DNA from 2 places in the Duganella sp. BJB1802 genome. Region 2 is predicted to be linked to the other one. Evidence: riboswitches for the same ligand, from Rfam matches in the RefSeq annotation. Region 2 holds a riboswitch; the other holds the start of a gene.
The links. A riboswitch is a leader RNA that binds a small molecule or an ion and turns the genes downstream of it on or off. The one in region 2 is predicted to bind cobalamin.
Positions count from the first base shown of each region.

Region 1: linked by a shared signal. The riboswitch ahead of HUX88_RS08305 (energy-coupling factor ABC transporter permease) and the one ahead of HUX88_RS31440 (TonB-dependent receptor domain-containing protein) in region 2 are both predicted to bind cobalamin.

Region 1 covers NZ_JABWEF010000004.1:131,613-136,588, reverse strand. Annotated here, with positions in the region: gene HUX88_RS08320 (ABC transporter ATP-binding protein) at 1-149, opposite strand, end outside; gene cbiQ (cobalt ECF transporter T component CbiQ) at 146-880, opposite strand; gene HUX88_RS08310 (energy-coupling factor ABC transporter substrate-binding protein) at 870-1,211, opposite strand; gene HUX88_RS08305 (energy-coupling factor ABC transporter permease) at 1,208-1,891, opposite strand; cobalamin riboswitch at 2,011-2,221, opposite strand; gene HUX88_RS08300 (SGNH/GDSL hydrolase family protein) at 2,526-3,620, shown strand; gene HUX88_RS08295 (hypothetical protein) at 3,641-4,324, shown strand; gene lnt (apolipoprotein N-acyltransferase) at 4,381-4,976, shown strand, end outside.
Region 2 covers NZ_JABWEF010000037.1:697-5,672, forward strand. Annotated here, with positions in the region: gene cobT (nicotinate-nucleotide--dimethylbenzimidazole phosphoribosyltransferase) at 1-394, shown strand, start outside; gene HUX88_RS31430 (adenosylcobinamide-GDP ribazoletransferase) at 401-1,183, shown strand; gene HUX88_RS31435 (histidine phosphatase family protein) at 1,188-1,754, shown strand; cobalamin riboswitch at 1,773-2,006, shown strand; gene HUX88_RS31440 (TonB-dependent receptor domain-containing protein) at 2,140-3,996, shown strand; gene HUX88_RS31445 (iron ABC transporter permease) at 4,071-4,976, shown strand, end outside.

The sequences.
Region 1 (4,976 bases), on a different contig from region 2:
TGCAGCACGGTGGTCTTGCCGGCGCCGTTCGCGCCCAACAGCGCGTAGCGGCGGCCACGGTGCAGCGTCAGGCTGCAATCGTGCAGGCCCTTGCTGCCGTCGGGGTAGACGTGGGCGACGGCTTGCAGTTCCAGTATCGGGGCGCTCACAGACGGTCTCCCACGGCCAGCGCCACCAGCAGCGCGCCGGCCAGCGCGGCCAGCGCGCACTGGCGGCGCGCCTGCGGGTAGACCACTGGCAGGAAGCGCAGCGCGCCCTGGCAGACGCGCGCGTCCGCCGCTATTTGCAGCGCTGCGGCGCGCTGCCACACTTGTACAGCCATTTGCCCGGCCAGCAAGCCGGTCGAGCGCCACGCCTGGCGCCAGCCGCGATAGCCTAGGCGCGCGCTTTGCGCGGTCACGCCTTCGTCCCACGCCTGGCGCAGCACAAACAGCATGCGGTAGCACAGCACCATCATGTCGAGCAGCAGTTCCGGCATGCGCAGGCGGCGCATGAGTGCGAGCAGGCCGGGCATCGGTGTGCTGAGCACCAGTCCAGACAGCGCGGCCAGCATGGCCAGCGAACGCAATGCGGTGTGGACGACGACCGGCAGCATGGCGGCGGACCAGCGCCAGTCGCCCTGCGCGTCGGGGCTGAACAGCATGGCGGCGCAGGAGATCAGCAGGAAGCCGAGCGGCGGCAGCACGGTGGCCGCGTAGGCGCGCAGAGGAACGCGCGCGCCCAGCAGCGCGGCTAGCACGAGCACCGACGTCAGCGCGGCCAGCGCGTAAGGACTGCGGGCCACCCAGGCCGCGACCACGCCGGCCAGCGCAAACAGCGCCTTGGCCGACGGCGCCACATCGCGCCAGCGGCTGGCGTACGCGGTCGACTCAATCAGCACGGCGGTCCTGCGGGGAGGCGGCCTCGCGGCGCGCGCGTTCGCGGGCCATGGACGTGCCGAGCCAAAAACCGATCACGCCGGCGCCGATGGCCGCCTGCAGCGCGAACAGCAGCGACGCGATTTCATCGCTGGCCGGCTCGAACACGGGCGTGAACCAGGGCTTGTAGCCGGGAGCGATGGCGCCGATGGCCTGCTGTGCGCGATTGTCCGCGCCGGTGAAGATGGCCGGCGCCTCGCCGCCGGGCGCCGCCGGCGGCGCGGTCGCCAGCCACAGGGGCAGCACGGTCAACAGCACCAGCGCCAGGCAGATCAACCAGGTGCGCGCCTTCATGCGCCACCCTTGCGCGCGCCGAGCGTCATCACCGGCAGCGCGCGCAGCTCGTGCGCGTTGAAGCGGACCATCGCGTTCACCACCAGCAGCGTGAGCAGGCCTTCGCTGATGGCGATCGGCACCTGCGTCAGCGCGAAGATGCCGGCGAACTTGAAGAACGAAACGCTAAAGCCGCCCACGGCGGCGGGGAAGGCCAGCGCCAGTTGGATCGACGTGGTGACATACGTGGCCAGGTCGCCCAGGCAGGCGGCCAGGAACACCGCCGGCGACCGCGTGAGGCCCAGCGCCGACGCCGCGCGCAGCACGCCGTACGACACGAACGGCCCGACGATCGCCATCGAAAACACGTTCGCGCCCAGCGTCGTCAGGCCGCCGTGCGCCATCAGCAGCGCCTGGAACATCAGCACCACGAAGCCGACCGGCACCATCGCGGCGGGCCCGAACAAGGCGGCGCCCAGGCCGACGCCGGTCGGATGCGAACAACTGCCCGTGACCGACGGCAGCTTCAAAGCGGACAACAGGAACGCGAACGCGGCGGCCACACCGAGCAGCATGCGCCGCTCGGGATGCGATTGCAGGTCGCGGCCGATGGAGCGCAAGCCCCAGGCCAGAAAAGGCAAGGAAACGGCTGCCCAGCCGAGCGCGTGCGCCGGAGGCAAAAAGCCTTCCATGATATGCATTCGAAACCTCCCGTCGAATGGTTTTTACGGACAACCACGCGGGAGATGAAAGACGGTCGACGGGCGGCACGGGAGCGTGCGCGAACGATCGATAGCGAATTCCCGTCACCCCGCGGAGATGATGCTGATTTTTTTTGGGCCGGTATTCTGGCTGGCCTTCGTCCTTCTCCGTGTCTTCCCGCGGTTTAATGCAGTGACGTGATGACGGAGTCGTCTGGCTTACAGCAGCGGGGGCTGCACCGGAATGGCCGCGTGTTTCAGCGGCTTCACCGGTTTCCCGTTTAACGAGCGCTCCAAGGAGACGCTCGCACCCAAGCATTGATCTTACACTAACGTTACGCAATGTGCCAACACCGCAGGCTGTGATCGCGGCGCGACAGGCGGCCGGTCCTGTGGAGACATTCGCTTGTTCTTGCGAGACAGCTGGCGGGTCATGGCGTGCGCGGGGCGCTCGCGGGGTAGTATGAGCTGCTTGCTAACATTGCGTCGGCAGGCGATATCACGCAGTTGAAGTGGACGACGGCAACCAGGCCGCCGCGACGTGATGGCTCGCGCGGGCGAGGTTGCTGTTAGTCGTAGCAGGAGAACAACCAACAATACGCCATCTCGCACATCCTCTGATCGGAGACACCCCATGTCGTACACCCGCTTTCACAAGAAGTCGTTGCCTACGCTGCTGTCCTCGCTTTTCCTGCTCGCTGTCGCGGACCACGCGGCGGCCAGCACCCTGAACCAGAACGTTTCCTGGACCATCGACCGGGCCGGTACCTCCACCGTCTACCGCGTGGTGGCCTACGGCGATTCGATCTTCGCCGGCTACAACGGCTCCGTCACCAGCGCCGCCAAGTACTCGGCGCCGACGGTGGATGCGGAATACCTGTCCGCGCTGTGGAACGCCGACATCGAGAGCGTGCGCCGCACCAAGTCCGGCGCGGTGGCGTCGGACGTCTACAACAACAAGATCGTGGCCGAGCGTTCGTATATGCAAGCGAGTAACACCCGCGTGGTGGCCTTCGAGATGTGCGGCAACGACGGCCTGCAGGCCCGCACCGCCTTCAAGGGCCAGACCGGCACCTGCGACGACAGCGTGCTGACCGCCGCCGAAAGCAGCTGCAAGACCTATGTCGGCGCGGCGATGGACTACATCAACGCCAACGCCTATTCCGGCGTCAAGCTCAAGCTGGTGTCCAACCTGCACTATCCGGGCTACGATGCCGACAACGTCCAGAGCTCGTGCAAGGACGCCTCCACCGGCAAGACCGTGAACATGCAGGACAAGTTCCTGCCGTCGCTGGCGCGAATCAACTTCGCCATGTGCGACCTGGCGCGCCAGAAGGGCTTCGCCTGCGCGGACAACTTCGCGCAGTACATGGGCGCCGACTACGACAGCAACAACGACGGCAAGATCGACTCCGAGGCGCTGCGCTACGTCGCCGGCGAGAGCCAGTCCAGCTATGTCACGCGCATCACGACCACGCTGCGCTCGACGCTGCGCGACGCCAACGCGCACTTCGTCTCGTCCGGCAGCAGCTACGACTACATCCAGTCCGACGACACCCATCCGACCTACAGCGGCAGCACCGTCACGGCCGGCCTGTTCGGCGGCAGCTCTGGTTCGGGCGCGCCGCGCTACACGTCCTTCTCGGCCGGCAAGAACCCGATCTGGAACCAGTACGGCCACGAGCGGATGGGCTGGGCGGTGTCGACCTACAACGTCGCCACGCCTTGATGCGTGGGTGAGCTGATCCCTTGGACAAGCCTCCCGAGCGGCCAGAGGCCGGCAGCGAGACACCGGGCGCGGACCGCGCCTGGCGCCCGCGCGCCGGCTTGCTGGCTGTGGCGCTGGTGCTGGCCGTGATCGGCTGCGGCGTGCTGGTGTATCTGGTCACCACGCCGGATCCCGGCATCGCCGCCGGCGGCGCGCCGGCGCCGGTTGCGGCCAGCGCGGCGACTGCCGCAGGGCCGCCGCTTGGGTCCGCCCCCGCGCCTTCAGCACTGGCGGGCTCCGCGTCAAATCAACAGCGCCCGCCGGAGGGAGACGCCGACCCGACGCGCGACCTGAAAAGCTACGTGCCGCGCGGCGCCAATCCCAGCATGCCCGAAGTGATCGAACGCCTGCATGAACGCGGCGTGTACAGCGGCCTGGGCGCGTTTTCGCCGCCGGGCACGCGTCCGCCCAAGGTCGGGCTGGCGGTGCCCGAGGACTTCGAGCTGCCGTCCGGCTACGTGCGCCACCACCAGGCCACCGACGACGGCCAGCGCATCGAAGCGATCCTGATGTTCGCGCCCGATTTCCAGCTGTACGACGCCGCCCACAATCCAATCGCGATGCCCAAGGACCGCGTGGTGCCGCCCGAGCTGGCGCCGCCCGGACTGCCGATACGGCGCATCGTCATTCCTCCTCCCATCGAACCGGCCGCCCCCGGCCGTTGATCCGCATGCGACTACTTTTGAATTCCTCCACGGCGCGCATGGCGGCCGGTATTTGTGTGAGCGCCGTCCTGTCGGCCCTGTACGCGCGCGGTGGCCCTGGCTGGTTGCTGGGCTTCGTGATGCTGGCGCCGTGGCTGTGCACGCTGAACGCGAGCAGTTCGTTGGCGGCGTCGCTGGGCTCGGCCTATTTGATGTCGCTGGCCTTCACGGCCGCCGCCTTCGCCTGGTTCGGTACCGCCTTTGGACGCTACACGCATGCCGGCGCCGGTACGGGACTGGCCGTGCTGCTGCTGGCCGCGCCGCTGTTCCAGCCCCAGTTCCTGGTGTTCGCGCTGGTGCGCCATCTTAGCGGACGCTGGCACGGCCCGCTGCTGCGCGCGCTGGCCGCCGCCGCATCGTGGGTGGCGGCGGAATGGCTGCTGCCCAAGCTGCTCGGCGACACGCTTGGCTACGGGCTGTATCCGTCGCAGCTGCTGCGCCAAGGTGCAGCCGTGGGCGGCGCCGCCGGCCTGACCTTGCTGCTGTTGCTGGCCAACGAGGGCGTGGCGGCATCGCTGACGCGCCGCCGCGACGGCTGGCGTGCGATGTTGCGGCCGCTCGCGCTGGCCGCGCTGGGTCCGCTGCTGCTGGCGGGCTATGGCTTGGCCTCGCA
Region 2 (4,976 bases):
GGCGGCAGCAAAGCACAACGTCACCGAACCACTGGACGTACTGGCCACCTTCGGCGGGCTGGAAATCGCCATGATGGCCGGCGCCATGCTGAAAGCGGCCGAGCTGCGCAAAGTGCTGCTGATCGATGGCTTCATCGTCACCAGCGCACTGCTGGTCGCGGCCCGCCTGCAACCGGCGATTCTGGACTACTGTGTCTTCGCCCACTGCTCCAACGAGAACGGCCACGAGCAGATGCTGGCCGCGCTGGGCGCGAAGCCACTATTGAACCTGGGCCTGCGCCTCGGCGAAGGCACCGGCTGCGCACTGGCGCTGCCACTGCTGCATGCGTCGGTCAACTTCCTGAACCAGATGGCCACCTTCGAATCGGCCCAGGTCAGCGAGAAGTCCGAGTAACGCGCCGTGCATCAGCTACGCCTGTTCTTCACCGCGCTGCAGTTCTTCACTCGTCTGCCGATTCCTCGCTGGGTGGGCTTCGATCCCGCCTGGCTGAATCAGGCGTCGCGCTACTTTCCACTGGTCGGCGTAGTGGTGGCGGCCATCGCCGCCGGCGTGTACGCACTGGCGGCGTGGCTCCTACCAGCCCCGGTCGCGGTATTGGTGTCGACCGCCGCCGGCATCTACGCCACCGGCGCCTTCCATGAAGACGGCTTTGCCGATATGTGCGACGGCTTCGGCGGTGGCATGACGCCGGAGCGCGTGCTGGAGATCATGAAGGATTCCCGCATCGGCGCATATGGAGCCATCGGCATCATCTGCCTGCTCGCCATCAAGTGTACGACGCTGTCGATGCTGCCTCCGCTAACGGCGATCGCCGCGTTGTTTGTCGCCCATCCGCTATCGCGCCTGATGGCGACCTCGCTGATCTGGCGGCTCGACTACGCGCGCGCGGAAGGCAAGGCCAAGCCGCTGGCGCAAAAAATGAGCGGCTCCGAATTTTCACTGGCCGCCGCCTCCGCCGCCATTCCCGCGTTCGCGATGATCGCCTGCGGATGGATCACGTGGAGCGCGCTGGCGGCCGGCGTCGCCGCCGGCGCCATCGCCACCGCCTGGCTGGCCCGCAAATGCGTTCGCCGCATCGCGGGCTACACGGGCGACTGCCTCGGCGCCGTACAACAGCTTAGCGAAGTGGTGTTCTATCTGTGCGTGTTGGCCAGCATGCGCCACGGCGCACTGCCTTGGTAACGCCATGCGCCTGATACTGGTCCGCCATCCGCAGCCGCTGGTTGCCACCGGCGTTTGCTACGGCCGTAGCGATCTCGCCGTATCCGAGGATCAGCTGGCGAGAACGCTGACGGCACTATCGGCCGCGCTGCCCCACGGCCTGCCTGTATATAGCAGCCCACTGCAACGCTGCACCAGGCTCGCAACGGAACTGGCGCCGCTGCTGCAATCCCCCGTCCCGCTGCTGGACGCGCGCATCGCCGAAATCGACTTCGGCGATTGGGAAATGCGCGCCTGGGACGACATCCCGCGCGCCGACATCGACGCGTGGGCCGCGGACCTGGTCAACTACCGCCCCGGCGGTGGCGAGAGCGTGCTGCAGATGGCCGGCCGCATCGCTGCTTTCTATGCTGACCTCCAGCGCCAGCAACGCGACGCCATCGTCATCTGCCACGCTGGCGCGATGCGCCTGCTGTCCGCCTGCCACACCGGCCTGGCGCCTGCCGGGATGGCGCTACAGGCGGCCCGGCATCCGCATCAAATCGGCTACGGCGCCACACTGATCCTGCAAAGCCAAACCGCCGGCCAATGACCTCTGGAGCGCAAACCCGTATAATGGCGGGGTTTTGGTGCCCGCGCGTCTGTCCGGATGCGCAGTTAAACGGGAAACACGAAGCTCCTGGTCCACTCGACCAAGGCCCACGTGTGCTGCCCCCGCAACGGTAAGCAAGTGTCGCAGCGCATGCGCGACAGCCCTCCTCAGACAAACCACTGTGCTCCGCATGGGAAGGTGAGGCGGTCTAACTTGCCAGCCCGGATACCGGCCAAATCAGGTGGAAGTGAGCGAACGGGATGTGCGCGAACGGAAGGAGCCGGCATTGCTGCCGGCGCTCCGCTGCATGCATCGTCCGGTTCTCCGCTTCTGTTCAATCTGGCCCACGGGGACGTCGGCCGGTTGCTATTAACAGAAAAACTACATGATGAATCTTCATATCTCCCGTCCGGCGGCCTTGACGTCGCTGGCACTGGCAATGGCCGCCTCCTACGCTCACGCAGAACCCATCGCCGGCACCGTGCTGGTCACCGCCACCCGCAGCCCCCAGCCACTGGCCGATGTGATCAGCGATAGCGTCACCATCAGCGCCGAGCAGATCGCCGAATCCGGCGCCGGCTCCATTGTCGACCTGCTGCAACGCCAGCGCGGCATCGAGATCGCCCGCACCGGCGGCCCAGGCACCAACTCCACCGTGTTTATCCGCGGCGCCAACAGCAACCAGAACCTGGTCCTGGTGGACGGCGTGCGTATCGGCTCCTCGACCACCGGCGCAGCCAACTGGAGCGCCCTGCCGCTGACCTCCATCGACCATATCGAAATCGTCTACGGCCCACTGAGCTCCCTGTACGGCGCCGACGCCATCGGCGGCGTGATCCAGATCTTCACCAAGAAGGGCAAGGGCGCGCCAGCATTCACCGCCTTCGTGGGCTATGGCACCGACAACACCCGCGAGGGCGATGTCTCGGTCTCCGGCGCCACCGGCGGTGAACACAGCATCAGCTACGCGATCAGCGCCGGCAAGGAAAAGTCGGACGGCTTCTCGGCCACCCGGCCTGCCAGCGGCTCTTACAACGCCGACAAAGACGGCTACGACCGCGAAAGCGCGGCGGCACAATTCAGTCTGCGCCTGGCCGAAGGACACGAAGTCGGCGCGCTGCTCCTGCATAGCAAACTCGATTCGCAGTACGACAACGGCGCCTCGCCCTACGATGTGCGCTCGCACGCGAAGCTTGAAAACGCCTCCGTCTACAGCAAGAACCAGATCCTGCCGATCTGGCAAAGCCTGGTGCAGTACTCGCAGGCCAAGGACGATGGCGCCAATTACAGCAGCGCTTCGGCGTTCGGCTACTCGCAGGCCAACACCAAGCAAACCGACTTCACCTGGCAAAATGATGTGCAGATCGGCGCCGATGTGCTGCAACTGCTGTACGACCACCGCAAGGAAGAAGTGCAGACCAGCGGCTTCGAACTGGCCGCTTCGCAGCGCACCACCAACTCGCTGGCGGCCTCCTACAACGCCCGCCGTGGCGACAATCTGTTCAACGCCAGCGTGCGTCGCGACAAATCGGTCTACGGTGGGAAGAACACCGGCTCCATCGGCTACGGCTACACCTTCACGCAGGCGTTGCGCGCCACCGCCAGCTATGGCACCAGCTTCCGCGCACCAACCTTCAATGAACTGTACTACCCAGGCTACGGCAATGACAAAAACAAGCCGGAACTGGGCAAGAACGCCGAAATCGGTCTGCGCTACGACAACGGCACCACCGCGCTGAGCGCAAGCTACTACCACAACCGCCTGACCGACCTCCTGGTGAACACGACGCCATGCCCATACGCCGGCGATTATTCCTACGGCTGCGCCTACAACGTCAACCACGCGCTGCTCGAAGGCCTGACCATGGCCGCCAGCCAGCAGTTGGGCCGCTTCAACCTGTCCGCCAACATCGACCTGCAGGATCCAAAGGACGAAACCAGCGACAAGCGCCTGCAGCGCCGCGCCAAGAAGCACGCTAACCTGATGGCCGACTACAGCGCCGGCGCCCTGAAGGCCGGCGTGGAGATCGAACTGTCCGGTGATCGCTATGAAGACAGCGCCAACAAGGTCCGCATGGGCGGCTATGGCCTGGTCAATCTGTACGCGACCTACCACTTCAACCGCGACTGGTCTGCGCTGGTCCGCTGGAACAATATCGGCGACAAGCAGTACGACCTGGCGCGCAACTACACCACGCCGATGTCCAAGCTGTTCGCCGGCATCCGCTACGGCTACAAGTAAGCGGTAATGGTGTAACCTGCCGGGCGGGAAGCGCATCCGCCGAGCGCCCGGCAGCCTCTTTTTGAAAGCAGTGCATGCATTCTTTCTCCCGCAATCTGCGACAACGCGCCACCGTCACCCTGACCGTGCTGGTGCTGTTCGCGTTTGCCAGCCTGATTTTTTCGGGCATGACCGGTTCGGTCTCGATTCCCCTCTCCGATATTCCCGCAGCAGTCAATGACCTGCTGCACGGCCAGACCAACACGCTGGCATCCACCCTGCTCGATCTGCGCGTTAGCCGCGCCCTGACCGCCTTCGTCACCGGCGCCGCACTGTCGCTGACAGGCGTGATGATGCAGGCGCTGCTGCGCAACCCGCTGGCCGACCCTTATGTGCTGGGCATTTCCGCCGGCGCCTCCGTCGGCGCCCTGGCCGCGATGCTGTTCGGCTGCGCCCTCTGGATGGTCGACGCCTCGGCCTTCGGTGGCGCCGTCGCCGTCGCGATGATGTTGTACCTGCTGGCCCGGCACGACCTGCGCGGCGGTACGGCCGGCGAAGGCGGCACCGCGCTGCTGCTGTTGACCGGCGTGATCCTGTCCTCCGCCTGCATGGCGCTGGTGACGCTGATGCTCTCCATCGCTCCCGAAAGCCGCTTGCGCAGCATGATCTTCTGGATGATCGGCGACCTGGCCGGAGCGCCATCGCGCGCGATGCCGTGGATCGTATTGGCCTGCGGCCTGGTATTCGCCGTGCGCAGCGCCCGCTCCATGAACGTGATGGCGCTGCACGCCGAAGCCGCCGCCACACTGGGCATACGCGTCGGCGCGCTGCGCAAGGGCCTGTTCTTCGCTTCCGGCCTGCTGACCGCCAGCGCCGTCACCAGCGCCGGCAGCGTGGGCTTCGTCGGCCTGATCGTGCCGCACGCCTGCCGCTTCGCCGTCGGCGCCGACCACCGCGTGCTGATTCCGGCGGCGGCACTGGCCGGCGGCACCTTCCTGCTG